Regions from separate parts of the Streptomyces sp. NPDC090022 genome, predicted to be linked through region 2. Evidence: riboswitches for the same ligand, from Rfam matches in the RefSeq annotation. Region 2 holds a riboswitch; each other region holds the start of a gene.

Region 1 (5,183 bases), on a different contig from region 2:
TCACGGTGGACTGCAGAGACCCGGGCGGCGCAGGTGGTAGCCGGCGGCGAGCCCTGCTCGGCCGCCGCCGATCACCACCACGTCCGTGCGCTGCGTCATGCCGCGGGCTGCCCCTGGTCGGTCTTGCCGCGCATGAAGATGACGGCGACGAGCGCGAGGCCGACAACCGCTCCGATGAGCTGCATGCCGATGAATCCCGGGACGGAGGCCGGGGCGATGCCTGCGAAGGTGTCGGTGAAGGCACGTCCGATGGTCACGGCCGGGTTCGCGAAGGAGGTGGAGGAGGTGAACCAGTACGCGGCACCGATATACGAGGCGACCGCAACCGGTGCGAACCGTAGCCGGTCGGTCCTGGCCAGACCGAAGATCAACAGGATCAGTCCGGCGGTGGCGACGACCTCGCCCAGCAGCAGGTTGCCGGCGGAGCGGTCATGCTGCGACCACTTCACCAGCGGCTGCCCGAACATCGCGTCCGCCAGGATCGCGCCCGCGATCGCACCGGCGATCTGCGAGGGCACGTACGCGGCGAGTTCGCGGGCGTTCACGCCCGGTCCGCCGCGGCGGGCCGTCCACCACTCGGCGAGGGTGACGGCCGGGTTGAAGTGGGCGCCGGAGACCGGCCCGAGTAGGGCGATCAGGACACCAAGGCCGAAGACGGTGGCGGTGGAGTCGGCCAGCAGCTGCAAGGCGACGTCGTCGGTGAGCTCGGTGGCCTGGATGCCGGCGCCGACCACGATCGCGACCAGAGCGGCGGTGCCGACCAGCTCGGCCGCAGCACGGGCAATCAAAGGGGTGCGGGGCGGCGTGGCGCCTGGGGCGGGCTACGGCTCGTCGGCGGCTATGGCGGCCTCCGCCGCGGTGGCGGCGCCGACGGGCTCGGTGGCGGTCAAGGCAGGTTCTCCTCGGGCAGGTGAGGCACGGCGCGAAGGCTACGGGCAGGACCGCTTGAGGTTCGCTTCAGCGGTGGCACGCGCGGTCTGGGCGAGGTCGGCGAACTGACCGGCGAGGGCTTCGATGACTTCCGGGCGCAGGCGGTAGTAGACGTACCTCCCACACGGCTCCGTCTCGACGACCCCGGCCTCGCGCAGCACCTTCATGTGGTTGGAGAGATTGGTCTGCTTGGCACCCGTTTCCTCCACGAGGTGGGTGGTGCAGAGCGTCTCCCTGGCGAGGAGGGTCACGATCCGGAGCCTGAGCGGGTCGGCCAGAACCCGGATCAGATCAGTGTCGACTGACGTCAGCATGGACTGATACTGTCACATCAGCTGGGGCTGACACCAGTCCGAGCCGACCTTATCGGCTCCTTTGAACAGGAACGCCATGCCCACGCCTTCCTCGCCCCTCCTGCCCGACGACCGCCTCGCGGCAGGGGCCGTCCGCGACTGGCCCGTCCCCGACCCCGAAGGCGCTCCGATCGCCGTCGTCCGCGACATCCGCGACGCCATCGACAGCCGCATCACCGACCTGCTCACCCAGCTCGGCGCTGCCTGAAGACCGCTCGCCCCGCAATTGCCCGATCCCCAAGGAAGAACCATGTCCTCTGCTCTCCCCCAGCCTGGCGGCCGGGCGGTACCCCCAGCCGCCTCCGTCCTGTTCGTCTGCATCCACAACGCGGGCCGCTCCCAGATGGCCGCCGGGTTCCTGCGCCACCTCGCCGGCGACCGCGTCGAGGTCCGCTCCGCCGGTTCGATGCCCGGCGACCAGATCAACCCCTCCGCTGTCGCCGCCATGGCCGAGCTGGGCATCGACATCTCCGACCAGACCCCGAAGGTCCTCACCCCCGAGGCCGCCCAGGCGTCCGACTACATCATCACCATGGGCTGCGGCGACGCCTGCCCGTACTTCCCCGGCAAGACCTACCTCGACTGGCAGCTCGAGGACCCGGCCGGCCAGGGCGTCGAGGCAGTCCGCCCCATCCGCGACGAGATCAAGGGCCTCATCGAGGGCCTGATCGCAGAGATCGACGCCAAGGCCAAGGCGTGACCCAGGTGACCGACACGATCCCCGCCGACGGCATACGCGACGTCGTCGTCATCGGCTCCGGCCCCGCCGGATACACCGCCGCCCTCTGATAGACCGTTGCACTGTGCTCTCGAGCGGCAGATGCCTCCTCCTGTACCGGAGGCCGGTCCCGTCCGTCCCGCGGGCCGTGGTGGTGGGTGCCGGGTCTCGTTCCCACAGGCCCAGCAGTTCCGCCTGGGTGGCGGAGTCGGCGTGAGCCGAGGCCGTGTTCGGGGGTGCAGGCGGCCCCGCCGCCGCGGCAGCGTTGTCCCTCGGTCGGACGCGCCGGACGGGCGGGATGCCCCTGGGCCGTTCACATCACACCCCACCCCCTGTGGCCGGCCGCACAGTTGTGGGTCTGGCGTGGTCGTGGCCGCTTCTGCGATGCTTCCGTCCGACAAGCGACGGCGGAACGAGGAAGCCGGTGAGATTCCGGCACGGTACCGCCACTGTGTAGGGGGAGCGACTCCGCCCATGGCCACCGCCCCATCCGGGGGTGGGAAGGCCGGAGAAGCACTGATCCCGAGTCAGGAGACTCACGCCGTCGCACCTCGAAGTACGGGGCGGATTTCCCCAGGAGAGGCGGTGGCACGCGTGTGCCCGCGTATGTGTGGTGGCAGCTTCGCGCTGCCCTCGGCCCGTCGGAGCCGACCTGTCCGGCCTGACGCACCAGCCCGTTCCCGCAGGTTCTGAAGACCTGCTCCTCCAGCGGGTTCCTTCCCGTACGCCGCATCACGCGCCCCGCCCTGCCGGTGCGCACTGCCTACGCACGCCACCAGGAGTCACCTTGTCCGTACGATCCGTCCTGCCCGGCCGCCCTCAGGCCGCCGCGGCGGCCTTCATCGCCGTCGCCCTCACGCTCACCGCGTGCGGCGGTGACGCCGGCACGCCCGCCGACTCCAAGGCCCAGGCCGCCGGGAAGGGATGCATCAAGGACTTCGACCCGGCCAAGGACTACTTCCCGGTCAAGTCGGCGGTGAAGCACGCCAAGAACTTCACGCTCCGGTACGAGAAGAGCTACCAGGTCCTCACCGTCAACGAGCCCTACCCCAAGGGCAAGCCCGAATCGTACGTGCTGGTCAAGTGCGGTGCACCGAAGCCGCAGCTGACCGGTGAACTGGCCTCCGCGCAAACGGTCACCGTCCCCGTCAAGAGCCTGTACTCCGCCTCCACCACCCACCTGCCCCTGCTGACCGAGACCGGCACCCTGGACGTCCTGACGGGGGTGGCGAGCACCACGAACATCAGCTCGGCCGAGGTGATCGAGAGGGTGAAGGCAGGGAAGGTCACCGAGTACGCCAAGGACCGGACCCTCAACGCGGAGACGGTCATCGGTGCCAAGCCGGACGTGCTGATGACCCAGGGCACCGACGACCCGCAGTATCCGAAGCTCCGTCAGGCCGGGATCGCCGTGGTCGCCAACGCCGAGTGGCTGGAGCCGAGTCCGCTCGGCCGCGCCGAGTGGGTCAAGGCGATGGCCGCGCTCACCGGGGCGGAGAAGCGTGCGGGCGAGGTGTTCGACACCATCGAGGGTGACTACCGGAAGGTCGCCGAGAAGGGCGCGCAGGCGGTCAAGGCGGGCAAGCCCGTCGATGTCCTGCCCGGCACGATGTACCAGGGCACCTGGTACATGCCCGCCGGCGGCAGCTACGCCGCGCAGCTGATCAGGGACGCGGGCGGCACCTACCCCTGGGCCGGCGAGGCGGGCACCGGCAACCTCCAGCTGAACTTCGAGGCCGTGTACGCCAAGGGCGGCGAGGCCCCGGTCTGGATCGCCGACCAGAAGTGGAAGTCCACCGCCGACGCCGTGAAGGCCGACAGCCGGTACGGGCAGCTGAAGGCCCTCTCCGGAGGCGCGGTCTGGACGAACACCAAGGCGCTCGGCCCCGGCGGCGGCAACGACTACTTCGAGCGCGGTGTGCTGCGCCCGGACCTGGTCCTCGCCGACCTCTTCGCGCTGATGCACCCGGACCAGGCGAAGGACCACGCCTTCACCTTCTACACCCAGGTGCCCAAGGCGTGACGACGCACACCACAACCGCGCAAGCCGCCGCCCCGGACGCCCCGCGGGCGGTACGGCCGGGGCGGCGGCGCCTCGCCGTCGTCCTCGCCCTCACGGCCGGCACCGCCGCACTGTTCGTCCTCACCATCGCGACCGGCTCCCACCGGGTGCCGGTCGCCGAGGTGGTGCGGATCCTGTTCGGCGGCACCGCCGACGACCCGAGATGGACCGTGATCGTCGAACAGGTCAGGCTGCCGCGCGCGCTGACCGCCACCGCCGTCGGCGCCGCCCTCGCGGTGGCGGGCGTGCAGATGCAGACCCTGTTCCGCAACGCACTGGCCGATCCGTTCTCCCTCGGGGTGAGCTCGGGCGCCAGCATGGGCGTCGCCGCCGTGGTCGTCGGCACGGGCGGAGTCGCCGGAAGCTTCACCGGAAACCTGGCCGGCCTGGGGCGCCTGGGCGTCGTCCTCGCCGCCTCGCTCGGCGCCGCCGCCGTACTGGCCCTCGTCCTGCTCCTCTCGCGGTGGGTTCAGTCGGCCGTCACCCTGCTCGTCATCGGCGTCATGATCGGCTCGGCGGCCACCGCCGTGGTCGGCGTCATGCTCGTCTACGCCCGGCCCGAACGCGCCCAGCAGTTCGTCATGTGGGGCCTGGGCAGCTTCAGCGCCACGACCTGGCCCGACCTCCACGTCATGCTGCCCGTCATCGGCACGGGCCTGCTGACCGCGCTGCTGACCGCCAAACGCCTCAACGCCCTGCTGCTCGGCGAGGACTACGCCCGCACCATGGGCCTGAACGTGCGCCGCAGCCGCGATCTGGCACTGCTCGGCACCTCGCTGCTGGCGGGCGCGGCAACCGCGTTCTGCGGCCCGGTCGCCTTCCTGGGCCTGGCCGTCCCACATCTGACGCGGGTGGCGCTGGGCACCTCGGACCACCGGGCACTCATCCCCGCGTCCATGCTCGCCGGGGCCTTCCTCGCGCTGGCGTGCGCACTGCTGAGCCAGCCGCCCGGCACGGACTCCGTACTGCCGTTGAACGCCATCACCTCGCTGTTCGGCGCCCCCGTCGTCATCGCATTCCTGATCCGCAGCCGTCGCGGCGTACAAGGAGTCGCCTCGTGACCGACACCATGACCGAGACCGCCACGGACAAGGCCGACGCACGACCCGACCATCCCGGC
Region 2 (5,183 bases):
TCGACCCGCGGCCCGAACTCCACGCCCTGTACGGCGCGTTACTGGCGGACGCCCCGCCCCCGCACCCCACCCTGCCTCCGCACCCCACCCGGGCCCTGACCCCGCACCCCGCCCGGGAGCCGGCCCCGGCCCCGCCTCCGTACCCCATCCCGGCCTCGGAACCGGCCCCGGCCCCGGCCCCGCACCTTGCCCCCGCCCCGGAACCAGCGCCGGTTCCGGAACCGGCGCCCGCCCCGGCACCCGGGCCGCCAGCGCCCGCGCCGCTCGACGCGGTCGCGTCCCCCGTCCCGCCGGCACCCGTCGCCCCCGTGCCCGCCCAGCTGCCGCCCGCGACCGAGGCCTTCGTCGGACGCGTCGTGGAGGCCGCCGCCCTGGTGCCCGCCCTGCGCGCGGCCGGCGGCGGGGTGTGCGTGGTCACCGGGCAGGCCGGGATCGGGAAGACCGCACTCGCGGTCGAGGTCGCCCGGAGCGTGCGCGAGGACTTCCCCGACGGGCAGCTGTTCGTCGATCTGCGCGGGGCCGACCAGGGGGCCGCCGACCCCGCCGAGGTGCTGGCCGGGTTCCTGCGCGGGCTCGGCGTGGACGGGGCCTGCGTGCCCGCCGCGGCCGGGGAGCGGGCCGCGCTCTACCGGAGCCTGCTGGCCGGCCGGCGGGTGCTGGTCGTCCTCGACAACGCCGCCGGGGAGGAGCAGGTACGGGCGCTGCTGCCCGGCCCCGCCGGTTCGGGCTGCGCGGTGCTGGTCACCAGCCGGCGCCGGCTGACCGGGCTGGACCGGCGCCTCGCGCTCACCCTGCCGGTGCTGGCCGAGGCCGACGCCCTCGGTCTGCTGGGCCGGGTCGTGGGGCACGGGCGGGTCGCCGGGGAGGCCGGGGCGGCGCGCGAACTGGTCGCGCTGTGCGGCCGGCTGCCGCTGGCCCTGCGCGTGGTCGCCGCCCGGCTCGCCGCCGCCCCGCACCGCGAACTGGCGCGCCTGGCGGCGCGGCTGCGCGACGAGCGCGGGCGGCTGGACGAGCTCGCGCACCACGGGGGCGACGTCCGGGCCGGGCTGCGGCTGAGCTACCGGGCGCTGCCCGCCGAGGCCCGCGCCCTGCTGCGCGCGCTGGCCGTGCTGGACGCGCCGGACTGTGCCGGCTGGGTCGCCGCCGCCCTCCTCGACCGGCCCCCGGAGCGCGCCGAGGAGGCCCTGGACGCCCTGGTCGGCGCCCATCTGCTGGAGGTCGCCGGGCGGGACGAGGCCGGGCAGCTGCGCTACCGCCTGCACGACCTGGTCCGCGCCTTCGGCCGCGAACTGGCCGCCCCCGGACCGGCGGACGCGGCGCTGCGCCGGGCGCTCGGCTGCTGGGTCGCCCTGGTCCGCGCGGGCCGCCGGGCCCACCAGGGGCTGGACTACCCGGGCCTGGGCCGCGGGGCCCCGGCGGCGGCGCCACGGCCGGGTCGGGCCGCCGGGTGGGAGCCCGAGCCGGGCGTGCTGGCGCTGGTCCGGGCGGAGCCGGTGCGCTGGCTGGGGGCCGAGCGGGAGGCGCTGGTGGCGACCGTACGGCAGGCGGCCGCCGTCGATCCGTACGCCTGCCGGGAGCTGGCCGCCGCCGGGGAGTACCTCTTCGACCTGCGCAGCGATCTGACGGGGTGGCAGACCGTGCAGGAGAGCGCGCTCGCGGCCGCGCGGGCGGCCGGTGACCGGACCGGTCAGGCCCTGATGCTGGTGGGGCTGGGCCGGCTGCGGGCCTGCCGGGTGGAGTGGGGGCCGGCGCGCGAGACGGTCGCGGCCGGGGAGCGACTGTTCGAGGAGCTGGGGGACGCGCACGGGGCGGCGTACGCGGGCTGGGTGCTGGCGTACCTGGACCGGGTGCAGGGCCGGCTCCCCGAGGCGCTGGAGCGCTGCCGGAGGATCGCCCCCGTCTTCGAGGCGGCCGGCGACCGGTACGGGCAGGCGCACGCGCTGCGCGGGATCGGCCAGGTGCTGCTCGCCGGGGGCGACAGCGCCGGCGCCCTCGACGTGCTGCGCGAGGCCCTGGCCGTCGCGGTGCGCGGCGGCGCCGCCTGGCCCCGGATGTGCATGCTGCGCTGGGTCGCCGACGCGCAGCTCGTACGGGGCCGGCTGGCGGAGGCGGCGGCCGGTTTCCGGGAGGTGCTGGCCCATACGGAGGGCTCCGGCGACCTCGCCGGGCAGTCGGCGGCCCGGATCGGGCTCGGCCGGATCGCCCTGGAGCGGGGCGACACGGCGCAGGCGCTGCGGCAGTTGCGGGCCGCGGACGAACTGGGCCGGCGCTCCGGGCAGACCCTGGTGCACGCCCTCGCCGTACCGCCGCTGGCCCGGGCGCTGCTCGCGGCGGGCGAGACGGCCGCCGCCCGGGCCCTGCTGGAGGAGGCCCAGGAGGGCTGCCGCCGGATGAACGCACGGCCGTTGCTCGAGCAGCTCCGGGCGGCGCTGGCCGCCGTGCCGTCCGTGCCGTAGGGTCATCGAGCCTTGGTGTTCGGGAAACCGGTGGAAGACCGGTGCGGCCCTCGCCACTGTGATCGGGAAGTCCGGCTCCTCCCCCTGCCCGCGGCAGGGGACCCCCAGCGGGAAGCCACTGGGCGGCGGCGGGATGATCCGCACCGCCTGGGAAGGCGGGGCCAGGGCATCAACCCGTGAGCCAGGAGACCGGCCAGGGTGCGTTGTCCATCCACGAGGTGCTGGAGAGGTCTCCCACTCATGCATATAGCCGAGGGGTTCCTGCCCCCTTTGCACGCGGCCGCCTGGGGCGCCGCGTCCGCTCCCTTCGTCGTCCACGGCGTCCGCGCGCTGAGCCGTGAGGTGAAGGCGAACCCGGAGAGCACCCTGCTGCTCGGTGCGTCCGGAGCGTTCACTTTCGTCCTGTCCGCCCTGAAGATCCCGTCGGTCACGGGCAGTTGCTCGCACCCGACCGGGACGGGGCTCGGCGCGATCCTCTTCCGGCCACCGGTCATGGCGGTGCTCGGGACGATCACCCTGCTCTTCCAGGCGCTGCTGCTGGCGCACGGCGGCCTGACGACGCTCGGCGCGAACGTCTTCTCGATGGCGATCGCCGGCCCGTGGGCGGGGTACGCGGTCTACCGGCTGCTGCGCAGGTCCGGTGTCCCGCTCATGGTCACCGTCTTCTTCGGCGCGTTCGTCGCCGACCTGGTCACCTACTGCGTCACCAGCGTGCAGCTGGCGCTGGCCTTCCCCGACCCGGGCTCCGGTTTCGCGGGCGCGCTCGCGAAGTTCGGGGGGATCTTCGCGGTGACGCAGATCCCGCTGGCGGTCAGCGAGGGCCTGCTGACGGTGCTGGTGATGCGGCTGCTGATGCGGTCGAGCAAGGCGGACCTGATCCGGCTGGGCGTCGCGAAGATCACCGGGTCGAAGACGAAGCAGGAGGCGGCGGTCTGATGTCGAGGAACGCGAAGATCAACACCCTGCTGCTGCTCCTGGTGGCGGCGCTGGCCGTGCTCCCGCTCGCGCTGGGGCTGGGCGAGGGCAAGGAGGAGCCGTTCGCGGGCGCGGACGCGCAGGCGGAGGCGGCGATCACCGAGCTGAAGCCGGATTACGAGCCGTGGTTCTCCCCGCTGTACGAACCCCCGTCCGGGGAGATCGAGTCGGCGCTGTTCGCCCTCCAGGCGGCGATCGGCGCGGGCGTGCTCGCGTACTACTTCGGGCTGCGCAAGGGCCGCCGCCAGGGCGCGGCGGAGGCGGAGGCGGCCGGTACGGGTACGGCGGGGACGGCGGGCGCCGGGCAGAGCGCCGGGGAGGGCGCCGCCGTGAGCGCGGCGGCCGGGTCCGCGGAGTCCTGAGCCCGTGCTTCCCATCGACGCGGCCGCGCACAGCAGCCGCTGGCGGGGCCGTCACCCGTTGGAGAAGGCCCTGCTGGGGCTGGGTCTGACGGTGACGGCCGTCTGCCTGCCGCCGTGGCCGGGCGCCCCGCTGGTGGGGGCGGCCACCCTGGCGGTGCTGCTGGGCCCGGCGGGGGTGGGCCGGCGGCAGCTGTGGCGGGCCTTCCGCATCCCGCTGGGCTTCTGCTGCACCGGCGCCGTGCCGCTGCTGTTCGCGGTGGGCGGCCCGGCGGGCTGGGTCGCGCTGGCCCCGGACGGGCCGCGGCAGGCCGCGGAGTTGCTGCTGCGCACCTCGGCGGCCTCGCTCGGCGTGCTGCTGTTCGCCTTCACCACACCGGTGTCGGACGTGCTGCCGCGGCTGGTACGGGCGGGGGTGCCGGCGCCGGTCGTGGACGTGGCGCTGGTGATGTACCGGATCGCGTTCCTGCTCCTGGACTCGCTGGCCAAGGTGCGCCGGGCGCAGGCCGCCCGGCTGGGGCTCACCCACCGGGCGGCGGTGTGGCGTTCGCTGGCCGGGCTGGCGGCGACCTCCTTCGTCCGGGCCTTCGACCGCGCCGCGCGGCTCCAGGACGGGCTGGCGGGCCGGGGGTACGACGGGACGCTGCGCGTCCTGGTGCCGCCGGCCACCCTGTCGTGGCGGTTCCTGGCCGCGTCGGGGGCGCTGCTGAGCGCGGTGGTGGCCACGACGTACGTACTGAAAGGGCTGTACCTGTGACGCCGTTGGTGGAACTGTCGGGCGCGGGGTTCGCGTACGAGGACGGGCCGCCGGTGCTCCGCGGCGTCGACCTCGCGCTGCGCGAGGGCCGGGCGCTGGCCCTGCTGGGCCGCAACGGCAGCGGGAAGACCACGCTGATGCGGCTGCTGAGCGGCGGGCTGCGTCCGGCGTCGGGCGTGCTGTCCCTGGACGGTGTGCCGGTCTCCTACGACCGGGCGGGCCTGACGCGGCTGCGCACGTCGGTGCAGCTGGTGGTCCAGGACCCCGACGACCAGCTGTTCGCGGCGTCGGTGGAACAGGACGTGTCGTTCGGGCCGATGAACCTGGGGCTGCCCCGGGAAGAGGTCCGGGCGCGGGTCGAGGCCGCCCTGGCGGCGCTGGACATCACGCACCTGCGGGACCGCCCCACCCATCTGCTCTCCTTCGGCCAGCGCAAACGGGCGGCGATCGCGGGGGCGGTGGCGATGCGGCCGCGCGTCCTGATCCTGGACGAGCCGACGGCCGGGCTGGACCCGGACGGCCAGGAGCGGCTGCTGGACACCCTCGGCGTGCTGTCCGGCACCACGGTGGTGATGGCCACGCACGACGTGGACCTCGCGGTGCGCTGGGCCGACGACGCGGCCGTCCTGACCCCGG
Region 3 (5,183 bases), on a different contig from region 2:
GTCGTAGACGGTGAGCTGGAAGTCGCCGGCCGTCTCCTGCAGTACGGCGGCCAGGCTTCGGGCCAGTGACCGGCCGGGCATCTGCCAGACGTCGCGCCCGTCCAGGAGGATCCGCCCCGATGTGGGACGCAGCGCCCGGTAGAACGTGCGCAACAGGGTCGACTTTCCCGCCCCGTTGGGGCCCACCAGCCCCACGACCTCCCCCGCCGCCGCCCGCAGCGAGACGCGGTCCACCAGCGTTCTTCCGCCCAGGACGACGGAGACGTCGTCGACGTCGAGCGAGCCCGGCTCGCATGAGGCGACCGGTCCACCCGTCACCGCACCGCCCCTCACCGCGCCGCCCGTCACTGCGCCCTCCGCCGCATCAGCCAGAGGAAGAACGGGCCGCCGACGAGAGCGGTGAGGATCCCGACGGGGATCTCCTCGGGACTCATGAGCGTACGGGCGGCCAGGTCCGCGGCCATCAGGAAGGCCGCCCCGAGGAGCGCCGCCGCGGGGAGCGCCCGGCGGTGGTCGGCGCCGACGATGAGCCGTACCACGTGCGGCATGATCAGTCCGACGAACCCGATCTGCCCGCTCACCGCGACGATCGTGCCGATCATCAGGGCGACCACGACGAAGAGCGAGCCGCGGAAGCGGTGCACGTCCAGGCCGAGGGAGGCTGCCGCTTCCTCCCCGGCCAGCAGCAGATTGAGCGGGCGGCATACGCCGAGCAGCACGGCGGTCCCCAGGAGCACCGCGCCCACGGGGATCCACACCGTGGTCCATGTCGTGCCGGCGAGCCCGCCGAGCATCCACCGCAAGGCCGACTGGGTCTTCTGCGGGTCGTTGGAGGTGACGATCAGGAAACTGGCCGCCGCCGACAGCACCTCGGCCATCGCGACCCCGGCGAGGACCAGGCGCACGGTGGTCATCCGTCCGCCCGTCCGGGCCAGGAAGTACACGGCGATCAGTGCGGCCAGGGCGCCGAGGAAGGCGGCCCCGGTGACGGAGAACATGCCGAAGAGCGTGACGTTGAGGACGAGGACCAGCACCGCGCCGACCGAGGCGCCCGAGGACACCCCGAGCAGCATCGGGTCGGCCAGCGGATTGCGGACCAGTGCCTGCAGCGCCATCCCCGCCACCGACAGCCCGGCCCCCACCACCCCGGCCAGGAGCACCCGGGGCAGCCGCACGTCGATGACGACCGTCTCCCGGACCGGCGTCCAGTCGGGCTCGTGGAGGGCCGGGTGGATGCGGTGCAGGAGGATCCCCCAGACCTGGTCGGCGGGAATGCTGATGGAGCCGGCGGTGATCCCTGCCGTCGCCACCAGGAGCACGAGCACGGCCAGGAGTGCGAGCACGAGCACGTACGGGAGGCCGCGCCACCGGGGCCCTGCGCGCCCGGCGGCCAGGCCTCCAGGGGCCCGCGGCGCTATGCCGGGCGCTCCCGGCGCCTGCTCCCGCAGCCCCCTCACCGGAAGCGGTCCGGATGGATCTGCCGCGCCAGCGACTCCACCGCACCGGGCACCCGTACCCCCAGCACCACCGACGACAGGGGCAGCACCGCGAACCGCTGCTCCTTGATCGCCGGTACGTCCTTGAGCGCGGGGTTGGCGAGCAGGAACTTCTTCTTGTCCTCGACCGGCTGGTCGCCGTAGTCGTAGATGACGACGACCTCCGGGGCCCGCTCGGCGACCTGCTCGAACGACACGTCACCGAACGCCTTGGGCACGTCCGCGAAGAGGTTCTCCCCGCCGGCCCTCTTGATGACCTCGTTGCCGATGCCCCGGCCGCCCGCGGTGAAGGCCGTCTTGTCGCCGCTGTCGTAGACGAACACCTTCGTCGCCGGCACTCCGCCCAGTCGGCCCCCGACCGAGTCCAGGGTGCCGTGCAGCTTCTTCACCACCTCCTCGGCGCGGTCCGGGACGCCGAAGATCTTCGCGACCGTGCGTATCTCCTCGTCCATCATCTCCATCGTCACCGGGCCTTCGGGGCACTCCTCGATGTTGAGATGGGTGTGGACTCCGGCCTTGACCAGGGCGGCGCGGCCGCGCCCCTCCTTCTCGTCGAAGGTGGTCGCGAACCCCCCGTAGACCAGGTCGGGTTCGACGGCCAGCAGCGCCTCCGCGGAGGGGTACTCCTTCGAGACGACCTTGATCCGGTCGTAGGCGGCCTGGTACTCGGGGAGCACCCTGTCGTCGAGGTACCCCGTGGCCACCATCGACTTCTCCAGCCCGAGCGCCAGCATCACCTCGGTCGCGTGCTGGTTCAGCGACACCGCGCGCCGCGGCGGCCGCTGGTACGTCGTCTCCACACCGCAGTTGGAGATCGTGACCGGAAACCCCGCGGCTGCGGGTGCCTTTGCGGCCGACGTGTCGACACGGGGTGCTCCCCCACAGCCGGCGGCAAGGAACACTGCCGCGACCACGGACACCAGCGTGTACCGGCGCATCTTCCTCATCAGATGGTTCCTCTCGCCACAGTCGCATGCGGGCATGGGGAGGTCCGCTCGTCAGCGGAGGGGCGGGTTTCAGCCGCTCCGCATCGCTGTGCAACCTCTCAGCAGTTGCGACTTGCCTGCAATAGGGGCGTCGATACCAGAGGGGGCGCACGGTTGCGCGCCCTGCTGTGCAACGGAGCCGACGAGGTGACCGACGCCGGCGACACCGTGGCGCCGTGCTGGGGCGCCTGAGGCACCCGGCGGGCCCGGGGCCCGCACCAGCGCGCCCCGGCCCGCCGGCTGGGCCTTGGCCTGGGCCGGCTGGGCTCAGAAGGACGTCCAGACGAACGACACCTGGTCGCCGGCGTTCAGCTTGAACTGGCAGCCGCCGACCGGGGTGGGCGTGCCGTTGACGGATATGTTCCAGTACGCCGAACCGCCGCCGCTGACGCCCTTGATGGTGTCGACGGAGAAGTCGTCGAAGGAGGCGTACCAGGTGCCGTCCCAGCCGAAGTAGTGGTTCTTCGCCGCGTCGTCCAGGGCGGCGGTCGGGGTCGGAACCCTGCTCGGGTTCGCCCCGCCGTTGGTCCCGTCGCACTTGTGGGTGCCGCCGGTGGCGGTGGTCACGTCGTGGCCCTTGGTCTTGACCTTGCCCTTGAACAGCAGGCCGTCAGGGCCCTGCACGGTGAGGGTGACCTTGACGGCGGCGTTGGTGTTCACGGGCTTGGCGTGGGCGACGGCGGGCGCGACCGTGAAGCCCGTGAGGGCGAGTCCCAGGGCGGCCGTGGTGACGGCGGCGCGACGGGTGGGGCTCAGGAGCATGGGGGGCCTTTCTGACCGGTCGGGTCGGCCGATGAGGCCCCTCGACCGGCGCGGCCCACCCCGGGCAGGCGCTCGAGCGCACTGGCGTGGTGTTCCGGCGGTACCGGGCTTCGCTCTGCAGACCGTGACAGTGGAAGCGGATGCTGCCGCGCGGCGGGCATCCCGACTCGCGGCGCTGGTCGACGCGCCGCACACGGTTGCAGGTCAGCGCCGGATTCCCACCGGCTTCCCCCATCGCACAGCCATGAAGTTGTCACCGGCCGGAGCCGGGCAGTGGAATCGTACGGGCCGCACCCGTACCGGCCAAGTGCCTTCGGGACCGGGCAGGCCGCCGCCCTGGGCGAGCTCCGCAGAGCCGCCGCCACGCCCGCCGAGGAGCTGCTGGACCAGTACGGAGGCGTTCAGCCCTGTGTCGCGGGCCGCAGTGTTGACGGCGGTGACCAGCCCCGTGCCCGCGGCGATGGCGACAACGCCCGGCGTACCGGCGGGAAGGCGGTCGCGTACGGCCGCTGCGAGCGCTCGGGCGTCGTTGGTGTCCTCGTCCGTCGTGGCGGTGACAACCTGGACCCCGTTGGCATGGGCGGCGGTGGCGGCGAGTTCGTTCGCGCGGGCGGTGGTGGCCTGCTGCTCGAGGCGGGCGTTCTCCCGGTCCGCCGTCTTGAGCCGCTCCAGCAGGCCGGCGATCCTATCGGGCAGCTCGGCGCGCGGGGCGCCCAGCTGTTCGGCGATCCGGGCGACGAGGTCGCGTTCGCGGGCCAGGTAGGAGAAGCCCTCGACGCCGACCGCGGCCTCCAGGCGGCGCATGCCGGCGCCGACCGAGCCCTCGGAGGTCAGGGCCACGGTGCCGATCTGGGAGGCGTGCTCGACGTGGGTGCCGCCGCACAGCTCGCGCGACCAGGCCCCGCCGATCTCGACGACGCGGACCTTCTCCCCGTACGTCTCGTCGAACAGGGCGAGCGCCCCGAGTTCCTTGGCCTCGGGCAGCGTCATCCACTGCACTCCGACGGGCAGGTCGCGGCGCAGGGCGCGGTTGGCGGCCTCTTCGACCTCGCTGCGGACGGCCGGGGAGAGGGCTCCGCGCCAGGGGAAGTCCAGGCGGAGGTAGCCGGGCCGGTTGTACGAGCCGGACTGCAGGGCGGTGGGGCCGAGGACCTCGCGCAGGGCCGCGTGCAGGACGTGGGTGCCCGAGTGGGCCTGCCGTGCGCCGAGGCGCCACTCGGCGTCGACGGCGGCGTGCACGGCGTCGTCGGGCGCGAGCTCGCCGGCGGTGATCCGTACCTGGTGGACGACCAGGCCCGGCAGGGGCCGCTGGACGTCGAGGACCTCGGCCTCGACGGAGGCGCCCGACAGGCGGCCCGCGTCGCTGTCCTGGCCGCCGGACTCGGCGTAGAACGGGGAGCGGTCCAGGACGACGGTGACGAGGTCGCCGGCGGCCGCGACCGGGACCGGGCCGGAGGTGCCGAGCAGGGCCAGTACGCGGGACTCGGTGGTCAGGGTCTCCCAGGCCCGCCAGTCGGTCGGTCCGTGCTCGTCCAGGACGGAGCGGAGGGCCGAGGTGTCCAGGGAGCCGCCGGACTTGCGGGCGCGGGCGTCGGCTCGGGCCCGCTCACGCTGGGCGTTCATCAGCGCCGTGAAGCCCTCACGGTCGACCTCCACGCCCTGCTCCGCGGCCATCTCCAGGGTCAGGTCGATCGGGAAGCCGTACGTGTCGTGCAGCATGAACGCCTGGGCGCCCCGCAGCGACCGGCCGCCTTCGGACGTCACCTGCGCGACCGCCGTGTCCAGAACCGTGGTGCCCTGCTTGAGGGTGGCCCGGAAGGCCTCCTCCTCTCCGTACGCCTGGTCGGCGATGCGGGCGAAGGAGTCCGCGAGCTCGGGGTAGCTGGGGGGCATGCAGTCGCGGGCGACCGGCAGCAGCTCGGGCAGGACCGGGTCGTGG
Region 4 (5,183 bases), on a different contig from region 2:
GCGCCTTGTAGTCCTCGTACCCGGCCGCCCAGGTGGCCGGCGCGGGGCCGGTCGCGGGCTGCCCCATGCCGTCCCCGCCGCCGCTGACCCCGGTCCAGCCCTGCCCGTAGAAGGGCATGCCCATCACCAGCTTGTGCGCGGGCGCGCCCCGCCGCTGCCAGGCCTCGACGGTGCCGTCCACGCTGAAGTCGTCCCGGGCGTACAGGGCGGACTGCTGGGCGGTCCTCGGCTCCCCGGAGACGTGGAAGTCGTACCCCTGGAGCGTGACGAAGTCCAGGTCGCGCATGATCCGGCGGACCTCGAAGCCCGCGTCGATCTTGGCGGGGGCGGTCGGCACGAAGGCGCTCAGCTCGTACCTCCGCTTCTGGGCGCGTCCGTACGCATCCAGCTGGGTGCGGAACTCCCGTACCAGCTCGGTGAAGTTCCGCTTGTCCTCCGGCCGGTACGTGGTGTCCGTGTCCCCGGCCGACCCCGGCCACTCCCAGTCGAGGTCGATGCCGTCGAAGAGCCCGGCGGCCGCGCCCGCGCCGCCCCGGGCGCCGTCCTGCGGCAGGTTGCCCTTGATGTACAGGTCGATGCAGGACGAGACGAACGCCTTGCGCGAGGCGGGGGTGCGGGCGGCGTCCGAGAAGTGGGTGGACCAGCTCCAGCCGCCCAGCGAGATGAGCACCTTCAGACCAGGGTGCTTGGCCTTGAGCTCACGCAGCTGGTTGAAGTTCCCGGCGAGCGGCTGCTGGGCGTCGTCGGCCACTCCGTCGACGGAGTCGGCCGCGGCCAGCGGACGGACGTAGTCGGCCCAGGCGTCGGCCTCGCCCGGCACGTTGCCGGTGAAGCACCTGCCGTCCGGGCCGACGTTCCCGAAGGCGTAGTTGATGTGGGTGAGCTTGCCGGCGGTGCCGTTGGTGTCGAGGTCCTGGACCTGGAAGTCCCGTCCGTAGACGCCCCATTGGGTGAAGTATCCGACGCGCTTGTACGAGCGGCCGTGGTCGCGGTCCCGGTCGGGGCCGCTGTCGGCGGCGGCGCCGGCGGCGGGCGCGAACGCGGCCAGCAGGGAGAAGGAGCAGGCGGCGGCGACGGCCAGCCTGCCGAGCATGCTGCGGCGCATGGGCTTCCTTTGCGGATGCGGGCAATGGACGTGCGCTGTGCACCCCGGAAACTATTGGTCTGGACCAGCTGGGTCAAGAGGGCCGCCGGGCCCGCGGAGGCGTCTGGCAGACTGGGCTGCGTCACCCCAGGCGGTGCAGGACAGGAAACCGGTGCGATTCCGGTGCGGTCCCGCCACTGTGACCGGATCCCGACGGGTTCCGGGAGTCAGACACTGACGCACCGCCTCCTCACGTCGACCAGGGGACGAGGATCCCCCGGAGAGGCTTCGCCATGCCGCTGTCCCGCGCCCGCGCCCGCCGTGCCGCACTGCGTACGCTCGCGCCCCTCGCGCTCCTGATACCCCTGACCGCGTGCGCGGGAGCCCCCGCCGGCGACGGCCCCGCCTCGGCGGCCCCGGCGGCCCCGGCGGACGGATTCCCGTACACCGTCACCAACTGCGGCGTGAGCACGACCTTCACGGCCCCGCCCCGACGTACCGTCACCATGAACCAGCACGCCACCGAACTCCTCCTCGCCCTCGGCCTCGAGGACCGCATCGCCGCCACCGCCTACCTCGACGACGCGGTCCTGCCCCGCTACCAGGGCGCCTACGGGAAGATCAAGGTGCTCGCGAAGGAGTACCCCTCGAAGGAGCTGCTGCTGGGCGCCGAGCCCGACTTCGTCTACGGCGGCTACCGCAGCGCGTTCGACAAGGCACAGGGCCGCGACCGCGAGGGCCTGCAGAAGAGCGGGATCAACACCCGCCTGAACGTGGAGTACTGCACCGACGGACCCGTAGGACTCGCCCAGCTCAAGACCGAGATCACCGAGGTCGCCCGCACCTTCGGCGTCCCCGAGCGCGGCGCCCGCCTGATCGAGGACGAACAGCGCCGCATCGACGCCGTCACCGCCCGGGTCAAGGACAAGCCCCGGCCCGCCGTCTTCGTGTACGACTCCGGCGAGGGCGCCGCCTCCACCTCCGGCGGCCAGGGCATCGGCAACGAGATCGTCTCCCTGGCCGGCGGCACGAACGTGTTCGCCGACCTCAAGGACACCTTCGGCGACGTGTCCTGGGAGCAGGTCATCGCACGCAAGCCCGAGGTCGTCCTCATCTACGACTACGGCGGCACGAGCGTCGAGGCCAAGAAGCAGCGCCTGCTGAACGACCCGGCCCTCGCGCAGGTTCCCGCGATCCGTGACAAGAAGTTCGTGGTACTGCCGCTGTCCTCGGCCGTCCTCGGCGTCCGCGTCGCCGACGCCGTCGAGTCCCTGGCCGGCGGCCTGCACCCCGACGCCGCGTGAGGGCGCGCACCCCCCTCGCCCTCGTGCTCGTCCTGCTCACGGCCGCGCTCGCCGCCTCCGCCGTGGCCGGGCTGGCCCTCGGGCCGGTCCGGATCGCTCCCGGCCGGGTGCTCGACATCGTGCTCGGCGGGGAACGCACCGGAGCCTTCGCCTCCATCGTGTGGGACGTGCGGATGCCACGCGTCCTGCTCGGGGCCGTCGTCGGCGCCGGGCTCGCGGTGTCCGGCACCGTACTGCAGGCCCTCGTACGCAACCAGCTCGCCGACCCGTTCCTGCTCGGCGCCTCCTCGGGGGCCTCCGCCGGGGCGGTCCTGGTCCTCGTGCTCGGCGTCGGCGCGGGCGTGGCCACCAGCCTGAGTCTGCCGTTCGCCGCGTTCGCCGGGGCGATGGGCGCGCTCGTCGCCGTGTACGCGATGGCCCGGCGCGGCGGCACCATGACCACCGGCCGACTGATCCTGGCCGGGGTCGCCGTCCAGTACATCCTGTCGGCCCTGACCAGCCTGGTGCTGGTGCTCGCCGCCGAGGCCGACCAGGTCCGGTCGGTGCTGTTCTGGACGCTGGGCGGACTCGGCGGGGCCCGCTGGGACGAACTGGCCCTGCCCGCCGCCGCCCTGGCCTTCGGCACCGGCCTGCTGCTCGCGCTCGCCCGGCCGCTGGACCTGCTGCTGGCCGGCGAGGAGGGTGCGCGGACCCTGGGCCTGGACACCGGGCGCTTCCGGGCCGCCGTGTTCGTCCTCACCTCGCTGGTCATCGGGGTGCTGGTGGCCTACAGCGGGGCGATCGGCTTCGTGGGCCTGATGATTCCGCACGCCGCGCGCATGCTGGTCGGCGCCGGGCACCGGGCGCTGCTGCCGGTGGCCGCGCTCGGCGGTGCGGTGTTCCTGACCCTGGCCGACCTGGTCGCCCGTACCGCCGCCGCCCCCGAGGAGATACCCGTCGGGGTGGTCACCGCGCTGGCCGGCGGACCGTTCTTCCTGTGGCTGCTGCGGCGGTCCACCCGGGTGGAGGGGATCACCGGATGAAACCCGTGGAACTGCGCCTGGACGCCGTCCGGTACGAGACGGACGGCCACACCCTGCTGCACGGCGCCGACCTCGCCGCACGCCCCGGCGAGACGGTCGGCGTGGTCGGCCCCAACGGCAGCGGCAAGACCACACTCCTGCGCTGTGTCTACGGCGCCCTGCGGCCCACGTCCGGCCGGGTGCTGCTGGACGGAGCGGACGCCGCCGCGCTCACCGTCAAGGAGCGGGCCCGGCGGGTGGCGGTCGTCCCGCAGGACGCCGGCGGCACCCTCGGGCTGACGGTCCGAGAGGTCGTCGCGATGGGCCGCAGCCCGCACAAACGGTTCTGGGAGACGGACGGCAGGGACGACGGCGTACGCGTCGCCGAGGCCCTGCGGACGGTCGGCGCCGACCACCTGGACGGGAGGCGTTTCGACGCGCTCTCCGGCGGCGAGCGGCAACGGGCCCTGGTGGCCCGGGCCCTGGTCCAGGACCCGGGCCTGCTGGCCCTGGACGAGCCGACGAACCACCTGGACATCCGCTACCAGCTGGAGATCCTGGCCCTGGTCCGCTCCCTGCCCGCCACCGGCCTGCTGGTGCTGCACGACCTCAATCTGGCCGCCTCCTTCTGCGACCGGCTCTACGTGCTGCACCAGGGCCGGATCGCCGCCCACGGCACGCCCTGGGAGGTGCTGACCGAGGACCTCCTGGCCGAGGTGTGGGCCGTGCGCACCCGGATCGGCCCGCACCCTACGACGGGCGCGCCGTACATCGTCCACCTCCCGCCGGCGGCCCGCCGGTGAGCTGCCGGTGAGCCGGCCCGGCACCAGGTGAGAGGGCCCGAACGGCCCCCGGTCCGGTGCCTGTTGTGCCAAGGTGTGGGCAGGTCCGACAACCGGGGGAGTCGCCGTATGCGCATCACGATCGCCAGATCGCAGTCCGCACCCTTGGAGACCGAGAGAGAACTGCGTTCGCTGCACCAGTGGTTGCGGGACGACGACCGCGTACGGCGCCACGCACACGTGGAGTGGGGCGCAGCCGCGCCCGCTCCCGGGACGATGGGCTCGGCGCCGGAGTACGTCCTGCTGGCCGTGGAGTCCGGCGTCCAGCTGGCCGGCCTCGCCCTGGCCTGGTTCACCTGGCGCGGCACGCGTCCCCGGCCGCCCGCCGTCACCTTCGAGCACGAGGGCGTGACGGTGACCCTGGACGGGCAGGACCCCGAGACCGCGGCCCGGCTGCTCGAAGCCCTGACCGGCGACGCCCGCCGCGCAGCCCAGGACGATCCCGCCTCACCGCCGGCCTCACCGCCCACCTCGGCACCTCCCTCGGCACCTCCCTCGGCACCCACCGCGGCGGACGGCGACGCCGGGGCATGAGGGTGTCCGGCCCGCCCGCCGACCCCCAGCGGTCGAGCGCGGTACTCATCGGCGTCAGCGCGTACGACCACCTGCCCGGGCTCCCCGCCGTACGGACCAACCTGGCCGACCTCCGCGACCAGTTGCGGGACCCCGCGGTGTGGGGGCTGCCCGCCGAGCGCTGCCACCTCGTCCACGACCCGGCCGGCGGTTCGGCCGCCATCGCGCCGCTGCGGCACGCCGTCGAGGCGGCCACCGACACCCTGGTGGTGTACTTCGCGGGCCACGGACTGGTCGACCCCGACCGCGGTGACCTGTGGCTCGCGCTGCCCGGCACCCGCCCCGGCGAGGTCGACACGGTCATGCCGTACGACTGGGTCCGCCGCGAGCTGCTGCGCAGCCGCGCCGAACGGGTCCTCGTCGTCCTCGACTGCTGTTA

What was found. A riboswitch is a leader RNA that binds a small molecule or an ion and turns the genes downstream of it on or off. The one in region 2 is predicted to bind cobalamin.
Region 1: it holds a riboswitch for cobalamin, as region 2 does, so the genes downstream of both, ACIPXB_RS01885 (ABC transporter substrate-binding protein) here and ACIPXB_RS22690 (energy-coupling factor ABC transporter permease) in region 2, are expected to answer to the same signal.
Region 3: it holds a riboswitch for cobalamin, as region 2 does, so the genes downstream of both, ACIPXB_RS01940 (DUF4430 domain-containing protein) here and ACIPXB_RS22690 (energy-coupling factor ABC transporter permease) in region 2, are expected to answer to the same signal.
Region 4: it holds a riboswitch for cobalamin, as region 2 does, so the genes downstream of both, ACIPXB_RS02690 (ABC transporter substrate-binding protein) here and ACIPXB_RS22690 (energy-coupling factor ABC transporter permease) in region 2, are expected to answer to the same signal.

What each region holds. Positions count from the first base shown of each region.
Region 1 covers NZ_JBIVFN010000001.1:410,111-415,293, reverse strand. Annotated here, with positions in the region: partial or broken gene ACIPXB_RS01910 (FAD-binding protein) at 1-99, opposite strand, end outside; partial or broken gene ACIPXB_RS01905 (aquaporin) at 96-890, opposite strand; gene ACIPXB_RS01900 (ArsR/SmtB family transcription factor) at 930-1,244, opposite strand; gene ACIPXB_RS01895 (hypothetical protein) at 1,321-1,491, shown strand; gene ACIPXB_RS01890 (arsenate reductase ArsC) at 1,534-1,983, shown strand; cobalamin riboswitch at 2,366-2,560, shown strand; gene ACIPXB_RS01885 (ABC transporter substrate-binding protein) at 2,789-4,024, shown strand; gene ACIPXB_RS01880 (FecCD family ABC transporter permease) at 4,021-5,124, shown strand; gene ACIPXB_RS01875 (ABC transporter ATP-binding protein) at 5,121-5,183, shown strand, end outside.
Region 2 covers NZ_JBIVFN010000013.1:100,881-106,063, reverse strand. Annotated here, with positions in the region: gene ACIPXB_RS22695 (AfsR/SARP family transcriptional regulator) at 1-2,456, shown strand, start outside; cobalamin riboswitch at 2,453-2,669, shown strand; gene ACIPXB_RS22690 (energy-coupling factor ABC transporter permease) at 2,697-3,392, shown strand; gene ACIPXB_RS22685 (energy-coupling factor ABC transporter substrate-binding protein) at 3,392-3,793, shown strand; gene cbiQ (cobalt ECF transporter T component CbiQ) at 3,798-4,547, shown strand; gene ACIPXB_RS22675 (energy-coupling factor ABC transporter ATP-binding protein) at 4,544-5,183, shown strand, end outside.
Region 3 covers NZ_JBIVFN010000001.1:420,296-425,478, reverse strand. Annotated here, with positions in the region: gene ACIPXB_RS01955 (ABC transporter ATP-binding protein) at 1-318, opposite strand, end outside; gene ACIPXB_RS01950 (FecCD family ABC transporter permease) at 345-1,394, opposite strand; gene ACIPXB_RS01945 (ABC transporter substrate-binding protein) at 1,454-2,443, opposite strand; gene ACIPXB_RS01940 (DUF4430 domain-containing protein) at 2,750-3,244, opposite strand; cobalamin riboswitch at 3,379-3,524, opposite strand; partial or broken gene ACIPXB_RS01935 (alanine--tRNA ligase) at 3,569-5,183, opposite strand, start outside.
Region 4 covers NZ_JBIVFN010000001.1:601,811-606,993, forward strand. Annotated here, with positions in the region: gene ACIPXB_RS02685 (glycoside hydrolase family 18 protein) at 1-1,105, opposite strand, end outside; cobalamin riboswitch at 1,207-1,342, shown strand; gene ACIPXB_RS02690 (ABC transporter substrate-binding protein) at 1,378-2,388, shown strand; gene ACIPXB_RS02695 (FecCD family ABC transporter permease) at 2,385-3,410, shown strand; gene ACIPXB_RS02700 (ABC transporter ATP-binding protein) at 3,407-4,192, shown strand; gene ACIPXB_RS02705 (hypothetical protein) at 4,301-4,765, shown strand; gene ACIPXB_RS02710 (protein phosphatase 2C domain-containing protein) at 4,762-5,183, shown strand, end outside.